2 regions of the Kitasatospora sp. NPDC004614 genome follow, and region 2 is predicted to be linked to the other one. Evidence: riboswitches for the same ligand, from Rfam matches in the RefSeq annotation. Region 2 holds a riboswitch; the other holds the start of a gene.
The links. A riboswitch is a leader RNA that binds a small molecule or an ion and turns the genes downstream of it on or off. The one in region 2 is predicted to bind S-adenosylmethionine.

Region 1 (9,203 bases), on a different contig from region 2:
TGGCCGGCGGGCAGGTTGCGAACCTTCTCGACCACGACGCCGCCCTCGAGGCCGGCGTTGGTGGCGATCTGCTTGATCGGGGCCTCGAGCGCCACGCGGACGATGTTGGCACCGGTGGCCTCGTCGCCGTCCAGCTCCAGCTTCTCGAACGCGACACCGGCCTGCAGCAGGGCGACGCCACCACCGGCGACGATGCCCTCCTCGACGGCGGCCTTGGCGTTGCGCACCGCGTCCTCGATGCGGTGCTTGCGCTCCTTGAGCTCGACCTCGGTGGCCGCGCCGGCCTTGATGACGGCCACGCCGCCGGCCAGCTTGGCGAGGCGCTCCTGGAGCTTCTCGCGGTCGTAGTCCGAGTCGGAGTTCTCGATCTCGGCGCGGATCTGGTTGACGCGACCGGCAACCTGGTCGCTGTCGCCGCCACCGTCGACGATGGTGGTCTCGTCCTTGGTGATGACGACCTTGCGGGCGGTGCCCAGCAGGTCGACGCCGGCGTTCTCGAGCTTGAGGCCGACCTCCTCGGAGATCACGGTGCCGCCGGTCAGGATGGCGATGTCGCCCAGCATGGCCTTGCGGCGGTCGCCGAAGCCCGGGGCCTTGACGGCGACGGACTTGAAGGTGCCGCGGATCTTGTTCACGACCAGGGTCGACAGGGCCTCGCCCTCGACGTCCTCGGCGATGATGACGAGCGGCTTGCCGCTCTGCATGACCTTCTCCAGCAGCGGGAGCAGGTCCTTGACCGAGGAGATCTTGGAGTTGGCGATGAGGATGTACGGGTCCTCGAAGCTCGTCTCCATGCGCTCCAGGTCGGTGGCGAAGTAGGCGGAGATGTAGCCCTTGTCGAAGCGCATGCCCTCGGTGAGCTCGAGCTCCAGGCCGAAGGTGTTGCTCTCCTCGACGGTGATGACGCCTTCCTTGCCGACCTTGTCCATGGCCTCGGCGATGAGCTCGCCGATCTGGGTGTCGGCGGCCGAGATGGAGGCGGTGGAAGCGATCTGCTCCTTGGTCTCCACGTCCTTGGCCTGGGCCAGCAGCTGGTCGGAGACGGCGGCGACGGCCTTCTCGATACCGCGCTTCAGGGCCATCGGGTTGGCGCCGGCGGCGACGTTGCGCAGACCCTCGCGGACGAGCGCCTGGGCCAGCACGGTGGCGGTGGTGGTGCCGTCACCCGCGACGTCGTCGGTCTTCTTGGCGACCTCCTTGACGAGCTCGGCGCCGATCTTCTCGTACGGGTCCTCGAGCTCGATCTCCTTGGCGATGGAGACACCGTCGTTGGTGATGGTGGGGGCGCCCCACTTCTTCTCCAGAACGACGTTGCGACCCTTGGGGCCGAGCGTGACCTTCACGGCGTCGGCAAGCTGGTTCATGCCACGCTCAAGGCCGCGGCGGGCTTCCTCGTCAAAGGCGATGATCTTGGCCATTAGAAGTGGTCCTCCGGGACACGGTCGACTGCTCGGACCAAGGGGGTGCCCGCGACGGACGGCCCAGGAGAGCGGGGGTCTCGTCCCCTACCGCTTCCGGGGCCTCACCGGCCCGGTCCGTTGTCACTCTCACGCTGTGAGTGCTAACGCCAATGATTAGCACTCGGGGGTGTCGAGTGCAAGCCCATTCGCCGCGCTCCGACGCCCCTCCCGGGAAACCCGCAGGCAGGCCCGGGAACGCCGACAGGCCCGGACCCGGACGCGTCGCGCCGGGGCCGGACCTGCCGGGTCATAGCTGTGGTGTGTGCGGTCTACCGGGCCGTCAGGCGCCCGCGGCGCGGACCATGTCGGCCTGCGGACCCTTCTGCCCCTGCGAGATCTCGAACTCGACCCGCTGGCCCTCTTCCAGGGTGCGGTAGCCGTCCATCTGGATCGCGCTGTAGTGGACGAACACGTCCGCTCCACCGTCGACCGCGATGAAGCCGTAGCCCTTCTCGGCGTTGAACCACTTGACGGTGCCCTGAGCCATTCCGAACTCCCCTTGTGCTGTGCTGGCCCTTCAGAGATCCGCGGGACGCGGACCCGGAGGTCTGGAAGGCCGGCCTGTGGGGACTCCCCCCCGCACGGCGCAGCCTCGTGTCGCGGCTGAATGTATCCGGATATGCGCCCTCTGCAACAGGCCCTAATTTCACGGAAAGTCCGTACCCCACACCGGATATGACGGGTCGAAAGGTATATGGCCCGACAATTGCCACCGGACATAACGGACGTGTCGCCGCAAATCGTCGAAAGAATTCTGACGGCGGCCTGACAGGTCGGGCGGTGAACGGTCCGGCGCATGTCTCAGAGCGCGGGACGGGACGGGGCCGGCGCGAGGTGCGGTGCGGGAAAAATCGAGGATTGGAACGGGCCGTGGCGGGGAACGGCTCCACCGGCACTCTACTCCCCCGCGAACGCGGGAATTCCAGCGACCCGCCAGGTCGGAATCACGGCTGCCCGCGCGCCCGGCCGATGTGCGAAGCCGCCGCCGGGCGGCTCGGAAATCGAATTCCGAGCCCGCGCCCGACGGCGGCGGAACGAATACGCGGGGCGGCCCCACCGGCCGCCCGGAGCTGCCTCAGCAGCCGCCGGCCACCGCCGGAATGATCGACACCGAGGCGCCGTCCTTGATCTCGGTCTCCAGGCCCTCGGCGAAGCGCACGTCGTCGTCGTTGACGTACACGTTCACGAAGCGGCGCAGCTTACCGGTGTCGTCCAGCAGGCGGGCGGCGATGCCGGTGTGGTTCGCCTCCAGGTCGGCGATGACGGCTGCCAGGGTGGCGCCCTCGGCGGTCACCTCGGCGGCGCCGCCGGTGTAGGTGCGGAGGATGGTGGGGATGCGGACGGTGGCGCTCATGGGGGTGCTCCTAGAAGAAAGTCGTGGGGGGATCAGGCGGAGACGAGACCGGCGGCGCGGAAGGACTCCAGCGTCGGGCGGATCACTGCGGTCATGCCGGAGTCGGCGACCGCGTCGAGGGTCTTCAGGCCGTCGCCGGTGTTGATCGCGACGGTCTCCTTGCTCGGGTCGAGCTGCCCGGTCTCGACCAGCTTCTTCAGCACGCCGACGGTGACGCCGCCCGCGGTCTCGGCGAAGATGCCCTCGGTGCGGGCCAGCAGCTTGATCGCCTCGACCACCTGCGCGTCGGTGACGTCCTCGACCGCGCCGCCGGTGCGGCGGGCGATGTCGAGCACGTACGGGCCGTCGGCGGGGTTGCCGATCGCCAGCGACTTGGCGATGGTGTCCGGCTTGACCGGCTTGATCACGTCGCGGCCGGCCTTGAAGGCGGCGGAGACCGGGGAGCAGCCCTCGGCCTGGGCGCCGAAGATCTTGTAGGGGCGGTCCTCGACCAGGCCGAGCTTGATCAGCTCCTGAAGCCCCTTGTCGATCTTGGTGAGCTGGGAGCCGGAGGCGATCGGGATGACGATCTGCTCGGGCAGCCGCCAGCCGAGCTGCTCGCAGATCTCGTACGCCAGGGTCTTGGAGCCCTCGCCGTAGTACGGGCGCAGGTTGACGTTGACGAAGCCCCAGCCCTCGCCGGCCGGGTCGCCGATCAGCTCCGAGCAGAACCGGTTCACGTCGTCGTAGTTGCCGTCGATGCCGACCAGCTCGCCGCCGTACACCCCGGCCATCACGACCTTGCCCTGCTCCAGGTCGTGCGGGATGAACACACAGGACTTGAAGCCGGCCCGGGCCGCGGCGGCGCCCACCGCGCCCGCCAGGTTGCCGGTGGACGAGCAGGACAGCGTGGTGAACCCGAAGGCGCGGGCGGCCTCGATCGCGCAGGCCACCACCCGGTCCTTGAACGAGTGGGTGGGGTTGCCGGAGTCGTCCTTGATGTGCAGCTGCGCGGTGAAGCCCAGCTCGCGGCCCAGGTTGTCGGCCTTCACCAGCGGGGTCCAGCCCGGGTTCAGGTTCGGCTTGCCCGCGACGTCGGCGGGGACGGGCAGCAGCGGGGCGTAGCGCCAGATCGACGCCGGGCCGGCCTCGATCCGCTTGCGCAGTTCCTCGGCGTCGTAGCCGGCGTAGTCGTAGGCGATCTCCAGCGGGCCGAAGCACTCCAGGCACGCGAAGCTCGGGCCGAGCGGGAAGCGGGTGCCGCACTCGCGACAGGACAGTGCGGTGGCCGGACCGAGGTCGACGGCGGCAGGTGCGGGGGTGTCAACAGCCATGATGGCGAGGCCCTTTCTCCTCATCTTCCCCGGGACGCGGTCGCGCCCGGGCCGGAATTGGCACCTGTCCCGCCGGGCCTGCTGGGCCGCGCGGGAGGGTTGCCGGGACTTCAACGGGCCGTTCCCTCAGTCCCTCTGGATGAGCTGTATGAAGTTGTGGTCGTACGCTGCGAGCGACCCCGGCGTGCGAAGGTCCGAGCGCAGTACGAAGACTGTAACGGAAGGCCGGTGCGGTCGAACCCCACCGTCCGACAACCGAGACAGAGCGAGACAGGGAGCGAGATCTTGGCCGAGCAGCCCGAGCCCGGGATACTGCCGGAAGTGGCCGACTGGCTGCGCCGCCGGTCCTGGACGGCCACCGACCGGCCGCTCGACCGGCTGCTCGCCGCCAAGCGCGCCGCCGGCCCGGCCGGCACCGTCAGCGTGGTGCTGCCCGCCCTGGACGAGGAACCCACCGTCGGCGAGATCGTCACCACCATCCGCACCGAACTGATGGAACGCGTCCCGCTGGTCGACGAACTGCTGGTGGTCGACTCCGGCTCGGTCGACGGCACCGCCGCCGCCGCGGCCGCCGCCGGCGCCCGGGTGGTGCACCGCGACGCCATCCTGCCCCGGCTGCCCGCCGCCCCCGGCAAGGGCGAGGTGCTGTGGCGCTCACTGCTCGCCAGCAGCGGCGCGATCGTCTGCTACATCGACGCCGACCTGCGCGAATTCGACCCGGCGTTCGTCTCCGGCATCATCGGCCCCCTGCTCACCGACCCCGACCTGCACCTGGTCAAGGCCATGTACGACCGCCCGTTCGAGGCCGACGGCGCCGTCGTCCCGGCCGGCGGCGGCCGGGTCACCGAACTGGTCGCCCGCCCCCTGCTCAACCTGCACTGGCCGCAGCTGGCCGGCTTCGTCCAGCCGCTCGGCGGCGAGTACGCGGCCCGCCGCAGCCTGCTCGAACAGCTGCCCTTCCCGACCGGCTACGGCGTCGAACTCGGCCTGCTGGTCGACGCGTTGGAACTGGTCGGGCTCGACGCGCTGGCCCAGGTCGACGTCGGCGTCCGGCACCACCGCCACCAGGACGGCCAGGCCCTCGGCCGGATGGCCGCCACCATCTACCGCACCGCCCTGGAACGCCTCGACCGCGCCCACCGCCTCAAGGCCGACCCCGACCTGGTCCGCCCCCTGCTCACCCAGTACACGCGCACCGCCACCGGCTTCACCCCCCGCACCCACCCCGTCCCCGCCGCCGAGCGCCCCCCGATGATCACCGTCCCCGAGTACCGCAACCGCTGACCGCCGCCCCACGTCCGTCCCGGCATGGACCCCACCCCGGAAGCCGAACCCGCGCCCGCCGCTGCCGGTTCCGGCGCCGGCATCGGCTGCCTCGCCCTGCTGCTCGCGCCCGTCCTCGGCTTCACGGTCGAGTCCCGGGTGCTGCGGCTGATCGAGGACACCTGGTCCGGCTGCCTGAACATGGCCTGGCCGGTCACCTACGACCTGACCGACGACGCCCGGTTCAACCTGCTCAACTCGTACGAGTGCGGCTACCTGTTCCTGCCGCCCCTCGCCGTCCTGCTCGCCCTGTACCTCACCCGCCGCTCCCCCGGCCTGCTCACCCGGGCGCTCGCCGCGGCCTTCGCCGCCCTGCTCACCGCACTCGCCGTCGCCGCCGTCGACATGGAGCACAACCTCACCCCGCCGCGCGGGTGGTACCTGCCCGGGAAGTGCCCGGACGGCCGCCCGCCGTGGCTGCCCGACTTCCTGCCCGCCCGCGACTCCGGCCCGCCGACCGACCATCGCGGCTGACGCCCGCTGTTCACCCGTCGCGGGCCGCGCCGGGTGGTTTGGTCGGCTGGTCGCACGGCAAGGTTGGCTGTATGGCCGATCACGCGTCCGAACGCCCCACGCAGTCCGGAGCCGCCCCGATCCTGGTGGCCTCCAACCGCGGCCCGGTGTCCTTCCGCACGGAGGACGATGGCACGCTGAGCCTCCGCAGAGGCGGCGGCGGCCTGGTCTCCGGGCTCTCCGCGATCGACGACCCGAACGCCGTCTGGGTCTGCGCCGCCCTCTCCGACGCCGACCGCACCGCCGCCCGGCGGGCCCCCGACGGGCGCCTCGACCGGGCCGGCCACGACGTCGGCGGACAGGCCGTCCGGATGCTGGACATCGATCCGGAGACCTTCGCCCTTGCCTACAACGGCGTCGCCAACTCCACCCTGTGGTTCGTCCACCACCTGCTGTACGACATCCCCACCAAACCCGCCTTCGACGCCGGCTTCCGCACCGAATGGGCCGCCTACCAGGCCTACAACACCGCCTTCGCCGAGGCCCTCGCCGCCGAGGCCGCCCCCGGCGCCGCCGTCCTGGTGCAGGACTACCACCTCTCGCTGACCCCCGCGCTGCTCCGCGAACTCCGCCCCGACCTGCGCATCGGCCACTTCTCGCACACCCCCTGGGCGCCGCCCGAGTACTACCGGCTGCTGCCCGACGACGTCGCCGCCGAAGTCCTCCGCGGCATCCTCGGCGCCGACCGCGCCGCCTTCCTCACCCGCCGCTGGGCCCTCGCCTTCGCCGACTGCTGCGAAGCCGTCATCGGCGCGAGCGTCGACCGCGACGTCCTCGCCGTCACGTACGCCGGCCGCACCACACGGCTCGGCGTCCACGGCCTCGGCGCCGACGCCGAGTTCCTGCGCGAACGCGCCCACCGGCCCGACGTCGACGAACGCCTCGCCGCCCTGCGCGAAGCCGTCGGCGACCGGCGCACCATCGTCCGGGTCGACCGCACCGAACTCAGCAAGAACATCGTCCGCGGCCTGCTCGCCTACCGGCACCTGCTGCGCACCCGCCCCGAATGGCACGACCGGGTCGTCCACATCGCCTTCGCCTACCCCTCGCGCACCGACCTCGCCGAGTACCGCGAGTACACCGCCGAAGTGCGGCGGCTCGCCGAGGAGATCAACGCCGAGTTCGCCACCGGCGACTGGCAGCCGCTCATCCTGCACGTCGACGACGACTTCCCGCGCTCCCTCGCCGCGTACCGGCTCGCCGACGTCGCCCTGGTCAACCCCGTCCGCGACGGCATGAACCTGGTCGCCAAGGAAGTCCCCGTCGTCTCCGACCACGGCTGCGCCCTGGTCCTCTCCCGCGAGGCCGGCGCCCACGCGGAACTCGCCGACGACGCGATCACCATCAACCCCTTCGACGTCATCGCCACCGCCGACGCCCTGGCCCAGGCCCTCACCATGCCCCCCGCCGACCGCGCCGACCGCACCAAGCGCCTGGCGTCCGCGGCGACGGCACTGCCTCCGCAGCAGTGGTTCCTGGACCAGCTCCACGCGCTGTAGGAGCGGTTGGGCGCGTAAGCGGGCTTGCGCTTGTCGCACCCCCGCTTACGCGCCCAACAGCTCCGCCAGCTCACTGAGCAGGTCCACCACCCCCGCCGGCCCCGCCACCACCAGGTCCGCGCGATCGGCCAGCTCGCGGACGGGGGCCTCGCCGGTGACGGGGCCGCTGCACACCAGCAGGCCGGGGTGGCCGTCCTTCCGGCGCGACTCGACCTCCTCGTACGCGGCGACGTCCCCGAGATCGTCGCCCGCGAACAGCACCGGCCCGGCTTCCCGTTCGGCGAGGAACTTCCGCAGGGCGACGCCCTTGTCGACGCCGGGGGGGCGCAGTTCGAGGACCATCCGGCCGGGTTCGACCACCAGGCCGTGCCGCGCGGCCAGTTCGGCCAACGGGGCGCGCAGGCGCGCGAGTTCACCGTCGGGGTCGTCCGCCCGCCGGGTGTGCACCGCCAGCGCCCGTTCCTTGTCCTCCACGGAAACGCCGCCGGCAGCCTTCAACTCCCCCAGCAGCGAAGGAAGTTCGCCCCGAACGGCAGCAACCCCCGGCGGCGCCGGCGCCGCCGTGACGGCACCGGTCCGCGCGTCCCAGCGTTCCGCGCCGTAGTGGCCGAGGACGGTGAGGTGCTCGAGCCCGGCGACAGCCCCGAAGCCGCCGTACGCGGCAGCGGTCGCCGCGGGCCGGCCGGTGACGATGACGACCGAGCCGACCAGCGGGGCGAGCGCGGTGAGGGCGGGGACGACGCCGGGGTGGGCGCGGGCCCTCTCGGGGTCGGCGACGATCGGGGCGAGCGTGCCGTCGAAGTCGAGTCCCACGACCGCGGAGCGCGGGTCGGCGAGCAGGCCCGCCAGTCCGGCCCGCCCTGCCTGGGACGTGATCTGCTCAGCAATTCCCATGGCCCCGACGCTACCCGGCCGGGGCCCCCGGCGGGCCCTGATCGCGTCACTACCGGGCGTCACGCCGCCCCTGCCGCACCCGCCGCAGCCGGTTGACCAGGACGGGTGCGTGGGCGAGTGCCTCCGGCCGGTCGAGCAGGGCGTTGAGCAGCTGGTAGTAGCGGGTGGCGGAGATGCCGAGTTCCTGCCGGATCGCCTGTTCCTTGGCGCCGGCGGTCCGCCACCCGCGTGCTTCCAGTTCGAGTACCGCCCGGTCGCGGTCGGTCAGTTCGGCCATGCGTCCAGGCTAAGCACCAGGACCGTCAGCCCCCGGCCGGGCGCCGCGCCGCGGCCGTCAGCCCTTGCGGGCCCGCGACGCCTCGGCCGCGGCGGCGGACTGGAGGTCGCCGAGCACGTCCGTCGTGCCGGGCCGCACGGCCTCGCCGATGCGCTGCTTGAGCATGCTGGAGACCTTGTCCCAGGACGGGTCGCCGAGCGGGTAGAAGTTGGCGCTGGGCAGCGCGTTGAGGAACTCATTGAGGTCCTTGTGCCCGGGGTTGGCGGACATCTCCTCGAGGGTGTCCTGGGTGACGGGCAGCATGTTGTACTGCTCGTCGAACTTGATGGTGTTCTCCTTCGTGTAGGCGAAGTCGAGGAACTTCTTGATCTCCGCCCGGTGGCCGTTCGCCTTGAACGCCATCACCCAGTCGGCGACGCCGAGGGTCGAGGGCTTGACGCCGGTGTCCTTGCGCGGGATCACCGCGGTGCCGTACTGGATGTTCCCCGCGACGGCCTTGCTGATCAGCCCGGGGTGGCCGTTGAGCATGGCGGCCTTGCCGGCCCCAAAGTCCGCGAACGCGGCCTTGCG
Region 2 (9,203 bases):
GTAGAGGCAGATCTCACCGAGCATGAAGGACCAGTGGTCCGGGAAGATCTTGCGCAGGTTGGCCTTGGCCAGGGAGTAGATCCCCAGCCGGCCGTCGACCCAGTCCGCGGTCGCCTCGGCCTTGTTGGCGGGCTTGGCGCGCGTGCTGGCCGGCTTGGAGGCACCAGTGGTGGTGCCGCTCGCGGTGCTCATCGCTTGCGCTCCCAGTAACTCGGGCCGACGGGCTCGTCGAAGTCGCCGGTGGCGATCAGGAAGCCCTGCTCATCGGTGGTGATCTTCAGCTGGGGCAGCGGGTGGCCGGCCGGGCCGAAGATGACGCGAGCGCCGTCCGCCAGGTCGAAGGTCGACTGGTGGCAGGGGCAGAGCGCGTGGTGGGTCTGCTGCTCGTACAGCGAGATCGGGCAGCCGACGTGGGTGCAGATCTTCGAGTAGGCGAGGATGCCCTCGAAGCCCAGGCCGGCGGACTTGGCGTCCTTGATGTCCTCCGGAGCGATCCGGACGAGCATCAGGGCGTCCTTGGCGATCTGCTGCTGGAAGGCCTCGTCCGACTCCTCCAGGCCGTGCGGCTTGGCGAAGGTCAGCGAGCCCTGAATGATGTCCTCGGGCTTCATCGGCTGGTCGGTGTTCATGTTGACCAGGCGGATCGGCTTGGCCGGGGTCGCCTCGACCCAGCCGGTGTCGAGGAGCTTCTTCTCCGGCAGCGGGCCGAGGTCGCGCAGCAGCACCACACCGGACAGCGGCACCAGGGCCATCGAGCCGATCAGGGTGTTGCGGATCATCTTGCGGCGGCCGAAGCCGGACTCCGCGGCACCGGTCTTGAACTGCTCGATGACGTCGTTGCGGACCTCGTCGGAGGCCTCGATCGGGTGACGCTCGGCCGGCAGCTCGTGGTCCGACATCAGGGTGCGGGCCCAGTGGACCGCGCCCGCGCCGATGCAGAACAGCGCCACGCCGAGGGTCATGCCCAGGGCGAAGTTGAGGGCGCTGACGTGACCCAGCGGGAAGATGTAGACGAGCTTGTCGGCGTCGATCGCGGCGTAGGACGCGATGAAGCCGATGGTCGCCAGCATCGACACCACGAACATCAGCGACACCTGGCGCTCGGCCCGCTTGGCGGCCCGCTCGTCGATGTCGGTCCGACGCGGCTCGTGGGCCGGCAGGCCCGGGTCGGCGAACGGGTCGTCGTGGGAGACGACCTCAGCGCCGTGGGAGGCGTCGTGCGCCTCCGGCAGGTTCTCTGACATGTCGTGGCTCATGACTTCTTGGCCTTGGTGGTGTGGGCGGCGACCCAGATCGCGATCGCGATCAGCACGCCGATACCGAAGATCCAGGCGAACAGGCCCTCGGTGAAGGGGCCGAGGCTACCCAGGGCCAGACCACCGGGGTTCGGCGCGTTGTTGGTGTTCTGGACGTACGCGATGATCTCGCGCTTCTGCTCCTCCGGCATGGTGGTGTCGGGGAACGAAGGCATGTTCTGCGGGCCGGTCTGCATGGCCTCGTAGATGTGCTTGGAGTCCACGCCCTCAAGGGACGGGGCGTACTTGCCCTCGCTCAGCGCGCCGCCCTTGCCGGCGAAGTTGTGGCACTGGGCGCAGTTGGTGCGGAACAGCTCGCCACCCTTGGCGACCTGCTCGGCGTTGGTGACCTTGTCCTCGGACGGCTGGTACTGCTCCGTGGTCGGAGTGACCGGGCCCGGGCCCAGCGAGGCCACGTAGGCGGCCAGCTGGTCGATCTCGGACTGGGCGTAGACGGTCTTCTTGCGCGGGACCTGCGCGCCCGGCTGCTGGGCCGGCATGCGGCCGGTGCCGACCTGGAAGTCGACAGCAGCAGAGCCGACGCCGACCAGCGACGGACCGTCAGAAGTGCCCTGGCCGTTCAGGCCGTGGCAGGAGGAGCAGCCGACGGCGAAGAGCTTCTTGCCCTCGTCGATGGCGAGCGACTGCGAGGAGCTGTCGGCCTGCGCCTTCTCGGCGGGCGCGAAAGCGGCGTACAGCCCCCCGGTGGCCGCCAGGGCGAGAAGTAGAACGACGACCGCCGCCAGTGGGTGGCGCCGTCGTGCGGAGAGCTTTTTCACGGAATAACCCCGGTGTCAGGATCTGGTCGGCAGCAGCCTGCCCCCGACTCCCATGCGTCGGAACGACGCCGGGTCAGGGGCGGGGCGGCTGTTACTTGATCAGGTAGATGGTCGCGAACAGGCCGATCCACACAACGTCGACGAAGTGCCAGTAGTACGACACCACGATCGCCGCAGTGGCCTGCTCGTGGGTGAAGCGCCGCGCCGCGTAGGTCCGGCCGAGGACCAGCAGGAAGGCGATCAGACCACCCGTCACGTGGAGTCCGTGGAAGCCGGTGGTCAGGTAGAACACCGTGCCGTACGGGTCGGAGGACAGCGAAAGGCCGTCCTTCTTGACCAGCTCGGTGTACTCGAAGATCTGGCCGCCGATGAAGATGGCGCCCATCACGAAGGTGACCACGAACCAGGAACGCAGCTTCTTCACGTCACCGCGCTCGGCGGCGAACACGCCGAGCTGGCAGGTGAGCGAGGAGAGCACCAGGATCGTGGTGTTGACCGAGGAGAAGGGCACGTTGAGGGCATGGGCCTTCTCGTGCCAGAACTCGGCGCCCTTGACCGAGCGGAGGGTGAAGTACATCGCGAACAGGGCCGCGAAGAACATCAGCTCCGAGCTCAGCCAGACAATGGTTCCCACGCTGACCAGGTTCGGCCTGTTGACCGCTCCGTGCGCGTGTCCGGTTTCTGTTGCTGTTGCTGTCGCCACGACGGACATTATGTCGGTCCCTTATTCCGTCTTCACGCCGGGGGGTCTCCCTCGGAGTGTCCGGTGCGTGCGGTATGCCCGCCTCGACCCCGGTCCGTTTTCTGATGGTTGTTCGGGCCGGGTGAGCGAACTGGGCTGCCGGGGTGAGCCGGTGGCGCGGCGGCTTGAGCGAGATCGCGTCGGGGTCTCTTCAGGACGGGCCCGCCGGAGTAGCATCCGTCCCAGGACGTGGTCCGGGTCACACTGGGCCGTTCGGCCGGGGGCCGCGCGCAGTCGCGGTCCGCGCGAACACAGTGGACACATATAAGAGGACGAGCACCAGGAAGCAGGGGACATGGCGCAGCACTCCGACGAGACGCTCACCGTTCTCGTCTACAGCGACGACCGCAACACCCGTGAGCAGGTGACCCTCGCTCTCGGCCCCCGCCCCGCCGGGGACGTCCCCGCCCTGGAGTACGTGGAGTGCGCCACCGCCCCCGCGGTGCTCCGGGCCCTGGAGAAGGGCGGCGTCGACCTGTGCGTGCTGGACGGCGAGGCGGTGCCCGCGGGCGGACTCGGCCTCACCCGGCAGCTGAAGGACGAGATCTACGGCTGCCCGCCGGTGCTGGTGCTGATCGGCCGCCCGCAGGACTCCTGGCTGGCCGCCTGGTCCCGGGCCGACGCGGCGATCTCGCACCCCGTCGACCCGGTGGCGCTGGCCGACGCCGCGACCACGCTGCTGCGGGCTCGGGTGGCCCGGCGGGCACCGGCCGCGCGCTGACGCTTTCCGGCAGCTGTCTCAGCCGGCGTCTCAACTGGAGAGAAGGGGACGGCAAGTAAGGGCGGCCGTCCCCGCGCGCTCGATAGGCTGACTCCATTCCTCTGCGACAAGACGAGAGCTGGAGACGGCCATGGTGAACGTGCACTCTGCGAACGGCGGTAGCGACCCCGCGCAGGTGGTTCGCTCCTGGCCCGACCTCCTGATGGCCCTGATGCGCGGCGAGGACCTCGCGCAGGCCGACACCGCCTGGGCGATGGACCGGATCATGAGCGGCGAGGCCAGCCCCGTGCAGGTGGCCGGCTTCCTGATCGCGCTGCGCGGCAAGGGCGAGACGGTCGAGGAGATCTCCGGCCTGGTCGAGGCGATGTACGCGCACGCCGTGCCGCTGGACATCCCCGGGCCGGCCGTCGACATCGTCGGCACCGGCGGCGACCGCGCCAAGACCGTCAACATCTCCACCATGTCGGCGGTGGTCGCCGCGGCGGCCGGCGCGAAGGTGGTCAAGCACGGCAACCGGGCCTCCTCCTCGGCGTCCGGCTCCTCGGACGTGCTCGGACGGCTCGGCATCAACCTGGACCTGTCGGCCCCGCGGGTCGCGGCAGTGGCCGAGGAGGTCGGGCTGACCTTCTGCTTCGCCGCCAAGTTCCACCCCTCGATGCGGCACACCGCGCAGGCCCGCGCCGAACTCGCCGTCCCCACGGTGTTCAACATCCTCGGCCCGCTCACCAACCCCGCCAAGGTCGGCGCCCACGCGGTCGGCTGCTTCGACACCCGGCTGGCCGGACTGATCGCCGGCGTGCTGGCCCGGCGCGGCGGGCAGGGACTGGTGTTCCGGGGTGACGACGGGCTCGACGAGCTGACGATCACCACCACGTCGCACGTCTGGGTGATCCGGGACGGGCAGGTGACGGAGACCCAGTTCGACCCGCGCGAGGTCGGGATCGAGCTGGTCGGGATCGAGGCGCTGCGAGGCGCCGACGCGGAGTTCAACGCGGCGGTCGCGCGGCGGGTGCTGAACGGGGAGCGCGGGCCGGTGCGGGACGCGGTGCTGCTCAACAGCGCGGCCGCGCTGGTGGCGCTGGAGCTGACGGACGCGCCGCTGAGTGAGCAGCTCGCGGCGGGGATGGTGCGGACGGCTGCGGCGATTGATTCCGGGGCGGCGGGGGAGTTGCTGAAGCGGTGGGCGGAGGCTACGCAGTAGCGGGGCCTTGAACCAACGGTCCGTCCGGGGAGGGGAGTTGCTCCTGCCCGGGCGGATCTTTCCGCTTGTGGGGGGCTGGTCGCGCAGTTCCCCGCGCCCCTGATGGGGCCAATGTGACTGGGTGTCAGAGGTGGGGCGTCCACGTTCTGGACGGGGGTTGAGGTCGTGGGCTGCTCGTGTATGGTCTTGCGCAGGTCATGAGTGGCAGCGCCAAGCCCCAGCTTGCTGTCCGGCAACCCTCCGTCCGTGGCGGGGTGCCCTGGGTGAGGACCGGGCTGCGTGGCGATCCGTCTGCGCGGCAAGCGCGGACTTCCGGTTGATGCACCCCGGGGTCCTTACCCTGTGGAGGAGTGCATCCATGTCTGTGACCGCCGAGATCTGTGAGCCGCTGGCCGTGCTGGGCCAGGACGTCGAGGTGCCGTTGGCGTCGGGCGAGAAGGTCGGGTACGCGGCGCTGGACTACGCGGCGAGCGCGCCGGCGCTGGCCCGGGTGTGGGAGGACGTGGCGGCGTACGCGCCGTACTACGGGTCGGTGCACCGGGGGGCCGGATACCTGTCGCAGCTGTCGACGGACCTGTTCGAGCAGAGCCGCCGGACCGTCGAGGAGTTCCTGGACCTGCGGGACGGCGACCAGGTGGTGTTCACCCGGGCGACCACCGACTCGTTGAACCTGCTGGCCGGTGCGGTGCCCGTCGGGACCGAGGTGTTCGCGTTCGAGACCGAGCACCACGCTTCGCTGCTGCCGTGGCGGCGTGAGGGATTGACGGTGCGTTACCTGCGGGCGCCGCGTTCGCACGGCGAGGCGGTGGCCGCGCTGGAGGAGGCGCTGCTGGGGGCGGCCGGGGGGCCGAAGCTGTTCTGCGTGACCGGGGCGTCGAACGTCACCGGCGAGCTGTGGCCGGTCAAGGAGCTGACCGAGGTCGCGCACCGGTACGGCGCCCGGGTGGTGCTGGACGCGGCCCAGCTGGCGCCGCACCACCGGGTCTCGGTACGGGAGCTGGACGTCGACTGGATCGCGTTCTCCGGCCACAAGCTGTACGCGCCGTTCGGTGCCGGCGTGCTGGCCGGGCGGTCGGACTGGCTGGACGCGGCGGAGCCGTACCTGGCCGGTGGCGGGGCGAGCCGGACGGTGGCCCGGGAGCTGGACGGTTCGGTGGCGGTGGAGTGGCACACCGGCCCGGCCCGGCACGAGGCCGGTTCGCCGAACGTGATCGGCGCGTACGCGATCGCCTCGGCCTGCCGGGCGCTCACCGAGGCGGGCTTCGAGGAGCTGGAGGCCCGGGAGCGGGCGCTGGTGGCGAAGCTGACCGAGGGCCTGGCGGCGATCCCCGAGGTGCGGGTGCTCAGCCTGTTCGGTGAGGGCTCCGACCGGGTCGGCGTGGTGTCCTTCGTGGTGCGCGGCTGGAACAGCTCGCACTTCTCGGCCGCGCTGTCCGCCGAGTACGGCATCGGCGTGCGGGACGGGCTGTTCTGCGCGCACCCGCTGGTGCGGACGCTGCTGGGCGGGGAGGACGCCGCGCCCAGCCAGTGCGGGGCGCCCGAGCCGTCGCTGCCCGGGGAGCGCAGCCTGAACGCGATCCGGGTCAGCTTCGGCGCCGGCACCCCCGTCGAGCACCTGGACCGGTTCCTGACGGCCGTTCGGGACCTGGTGACCGACGGCGCGCGGTGGAGCTACCGCAACGAGGGCGGGCGCTGCGTCGCGGACACGCGGCAGCGCTGAGCGGCTACTCGCCCAGGCCGAGCGAGAACGCGGCCTCCAGGTCGTGCTGCGAGTAGGTGCGGAAGGCGATGTGGGTCTCGGTGTTGGAGACGCCCGGGACCTTGTTGAGACGGCCGGGGATCACGTCGGCCAGATCCTCGTGGCCCCGGACCCGCACCATCGCGACCAGGTCGTAGGTGCCGGTGACGGAGTAGACCTCGCTGACGCCCTCGATGGCCGCGATCGCCTCGGCGATCTCGGGGATCCGGTCGACGCTGGTGTTGATGAGGACGATCGCGGTGATCACTGAGCAACTCCTGTTCGAGAAGGTGCGCCAAGGGTATCGCCCGCCGGACGGGCGGCCCAGGCGAACAGCCAGCCCGTCACGAAGCCGATCACATGCACCAGATAGGCCACCCCGCTGCCGCCCGAACTGACGGACCAGCCCTGCAGCGCGAACCACAGGCCGAGCACCAGCCAGGCCGGGAAACGCAGTGGCAGGAACAGCAGGACCGGCACCAGCACCGTCACGCGGGCTCTCGGCCACAGCCGCAGGTACGCGCCCAGCACCCCCGCGATCGCGCCGGACGCGCCGACCAGGGCGCGCATCCCGTCCGCGGTGTGCGCCTCGGCCACCGCGTAGCCGTAGGTGGCCAGGTAGCCGATCGCCAGGTAGCCGACCAGGAAGCGCACCCGGCCCAGCCGGGCCTCCACGGCCGGGCCGAAGACGAACAGGAACAGCAGGTTGCCCAGCAGGTGCAGCCACCCCGCGTGGACGAACAGTGAAGTGAGGACGGAGAGTTCGGGGATCTTGGAGGGGGTCGGCGGCAGCGTGCAGCCCGGGGTCGCCGGGGCGAGTGAGGACAGCTGGGAGGCCGTCAGGGGGTGGCTGCTCAGCAGCTCGGCGGGCACCGCGCCCCAGCGGTGCTCGTAGCGCTGCTCGGCGCAGATCCGGGCGTCGCCGCTGCCGTACGCCGGGTTCAGACCGGCCGGGCCGGCCACCAGGACCAGCGCGGACAGCGCGATCAGCAGGTGGGCGACGACCGGGGTGCGGGCGGTTCCCCCGGCCGTCGGCGAACCGGCCCGGGCGGGGGCGGAGAGCACCATGCCGGTGAGCATTCCTCGGGGGCGCACTCGCGACACCGGGCGCTGCTCCGGACGGGTGAGCGTCCGGGCTGTGGACCGGTGATCCGGCCGCCGCGGCACAGGCAATAGGGTGGAGGCCCGTAAACGGGGACCAGCCGAGAGGGACCACTGATGACCATTGCCGCGCCGACCGCCGAGACCCGCTGGCGCTGCACCCTGTGCGGCAACCTCACCCGCTTCGACGTCACCCGGTCCTCCCGCGTGATCGACTTCGTGCACTTCGACCTGTCCGGCGACTCCAAGGTGGAGGAGACCCAGGTGCTCTCCGAGACCATCGAGTCGGTGCGCTGCCGCTGGTGCAACGCCGTGGACCAGGTCGAGCTGGTCGCCCGCCCGGGCGCCGAGGAGCCCGAGGACGGCGGCCCCGCGCAGGGCTGACACGCTTCCACCGCCCCGCGTCCCCGTCCGCGCCCCGGACCGGGGCGCGGGGCGGACTCGTCGGCGGGGTGCTGTCGGTGCGGCACGGTAGACGGGACAATTGCAAGCAGCGGCGGACACCAACGCCCCCGGCACCCGCCGGGGCCCGCCCGGATCAGGATCGGAGCCGAGAACAGTGGCGGAGGCAGCGAACGCGCCCGCGGGCACGGACGGGACCGCGCACGCTCCGGTCCATGAGGAAATCGGCCCGGTCGAGGCAGGGTCGGTCACCGAGGCCGGTTCGGTCACCGAGGCCGGCGGCGACATGGCCGGCCGGGCGCTGCCCGAGGGAGTGCGCCGCCGGGTGGTGGGCATCGCCTCCGACGCGCTCGGCGGCATCGCCGCCGGCGAACTGCCCGCCGCGCTGCGCCCGTACGCCAAGTTCACCGCCGCCCGGCGGGCCAAGTACGCGGCCACCGCGCTGGCCGCCGCGCTGGAGTCCGACCCCGCGTTCCGGGTGCGGATAGCCGAGCGGCTGCGGCTCGGCCAGCCGGACCTGGTGCGTGCCCTGGAGGCGGGCACCGTGCCGGCCGCCGCCGACCCGATGGACGTGGCCGCCGCCGCCTACCTGGTGCGGCCCACCGGCTGGGCCCGGCTGGTCGAGGAGGCCGGCGAACAGGCCGAACGGGTCGACGCCGAGGGCGTCGCCGCCGAGGCCGCCCGGCTGGCCGAGAAGCTCCACGAGGAGCTGGCCGAGGCCCGCACCACCGCCCGCGCCGAACTGGAGCGCCACCGCGCCGAGTCCGAAGGGGTGCGCCGGGAGGCGGACTCGCTGCGCAAGAAGGTCCGCTCGCTGGAGGCCGACACCCGCCGCGCGCAGGCCGAGAGCCGCCGACTGGCCGCCGAACTGGAGGCCGCCCGGGCCGCCGCCGCCGCCGAGCGCGGCGCCGCCGAGATCGAGGCCCGCCGGCTGCGGCACCGGGTCGCCGAACTGGAGGCGGCCGTGGAGACCGGCCGGCGCACCGCCCGGGAGGGCCGCAGCGTCGAGGACATGCGGCTGCGGCTGCTGCTGGACACCGTGCTGCAGTCCGCGCAGGGCCTGCAGCGGGAGCTGGCGCTGCCGGTGACGGCGCTGCGCCCGGCCGACCTGGTGGAGGCGGTGGAGCCCGGTTCGGCCTCGCCGCACGACGTGGCCCGACGCGGGCTGGCCGAGGACGACCCGGCGCTGCTGGACCAGCTGCTGGCCATCCCGCAGGTCCACCT

Region 1: another riboswitch for S-adenosylmethionine. It lies ahead of thrC (threonine synthase); the one in region 2 lies ahead of ACFYST_RS09850 (aminotransferase class V-fold PLP-dependent enzyme).

Annotation. Positions count from the first base shown of each region.
Region 1 is NZ_JBIALR010000014.1:133,835-143,037, forward strand. Features, by position in the region: gene groL (chaperonin GroEL) at 1-1,418, opposite strand, end outside; gene ACFYST_RS25960 (cold-shock protein) at 1,741-1,947, opposite strand; gene ACFYST_RS25965 (MoaD/ThiS family protein) at 2,536-2,814, opposite strand; gene thrC (threonine synthase) at 2,847-4,127, opposite strand; SAM riboswitch class I at 4,145-4,273, opposite strand; gene ACFYST_RS25975 (glucosyl-3-phosphoglycerate synthase) at 4,437-5,411, shown strand; gene ACFYST_RS25980 (hypothetical protein) at 5,436-5,924, shown strand; gene ACFYST_RS25985 (trehalose-6-phosphate synthase) at 5,996-7,462, shown strand; gene otsB (trehalose-phosphatase) at 7,508-8,356, opposite strand; gene ACFYST_RS25995 (DUF3263 domain-containing protein) at 8,406-8,633, opposite strand; gene ACFYST_RS26000 (extracellular solute-binding protein) at 8,691-9,203, opposite strand, start outside.
Region 2 is NZ_JBIALR010000003.1:85,295-94,497, reverse strand. Features, by position in the region: gene ACFYST_RS09880 (cytochrome bc complex cytochrome b subunit) at 1-192, opposite strand, end outside; gene ACFYST_RS09875 (Rieske 2Fe-2S domain-containing protein) at 189-1,244, opposite strand; gene ACFYST_RS09870 (c-type cytochrome) at 1,253-2,074, opposite strand; gene ACFYST_RS09865 (heme-copper oxidase subunit III) at 2,166-2,786, opposite strand; gene ACFYST_RS09860 (hypothetical protein) at 3,112-3,537, shown strand; gene trpD (anthranilate phosphoribosyltransferase) at 3,668-4,738, shown strand; SAM riboswitch class IV at 4,932-5,049, shown strand; gene ACFYST_RS09850 (aminotransferase class V-fold PLP-dependent enzyme) at 5,097-6,458, shown strand; gene ACFYST_RS09845 (Lrp/AsnC ligand binding domain-containing protein) at 6,463-6,744, opposite strand; gene ACFYST_RS09840 (rhomboid family intramembrane serine protease) at 6,741-7,544, opposite strand; gene ACFYST_RS09835 (hypothetical protein) at 7,695-7,961, shown strand; gene ACFYST_RS09830 (NYN domain-containing protein) at 8,266-9,203, shown strand, end outside.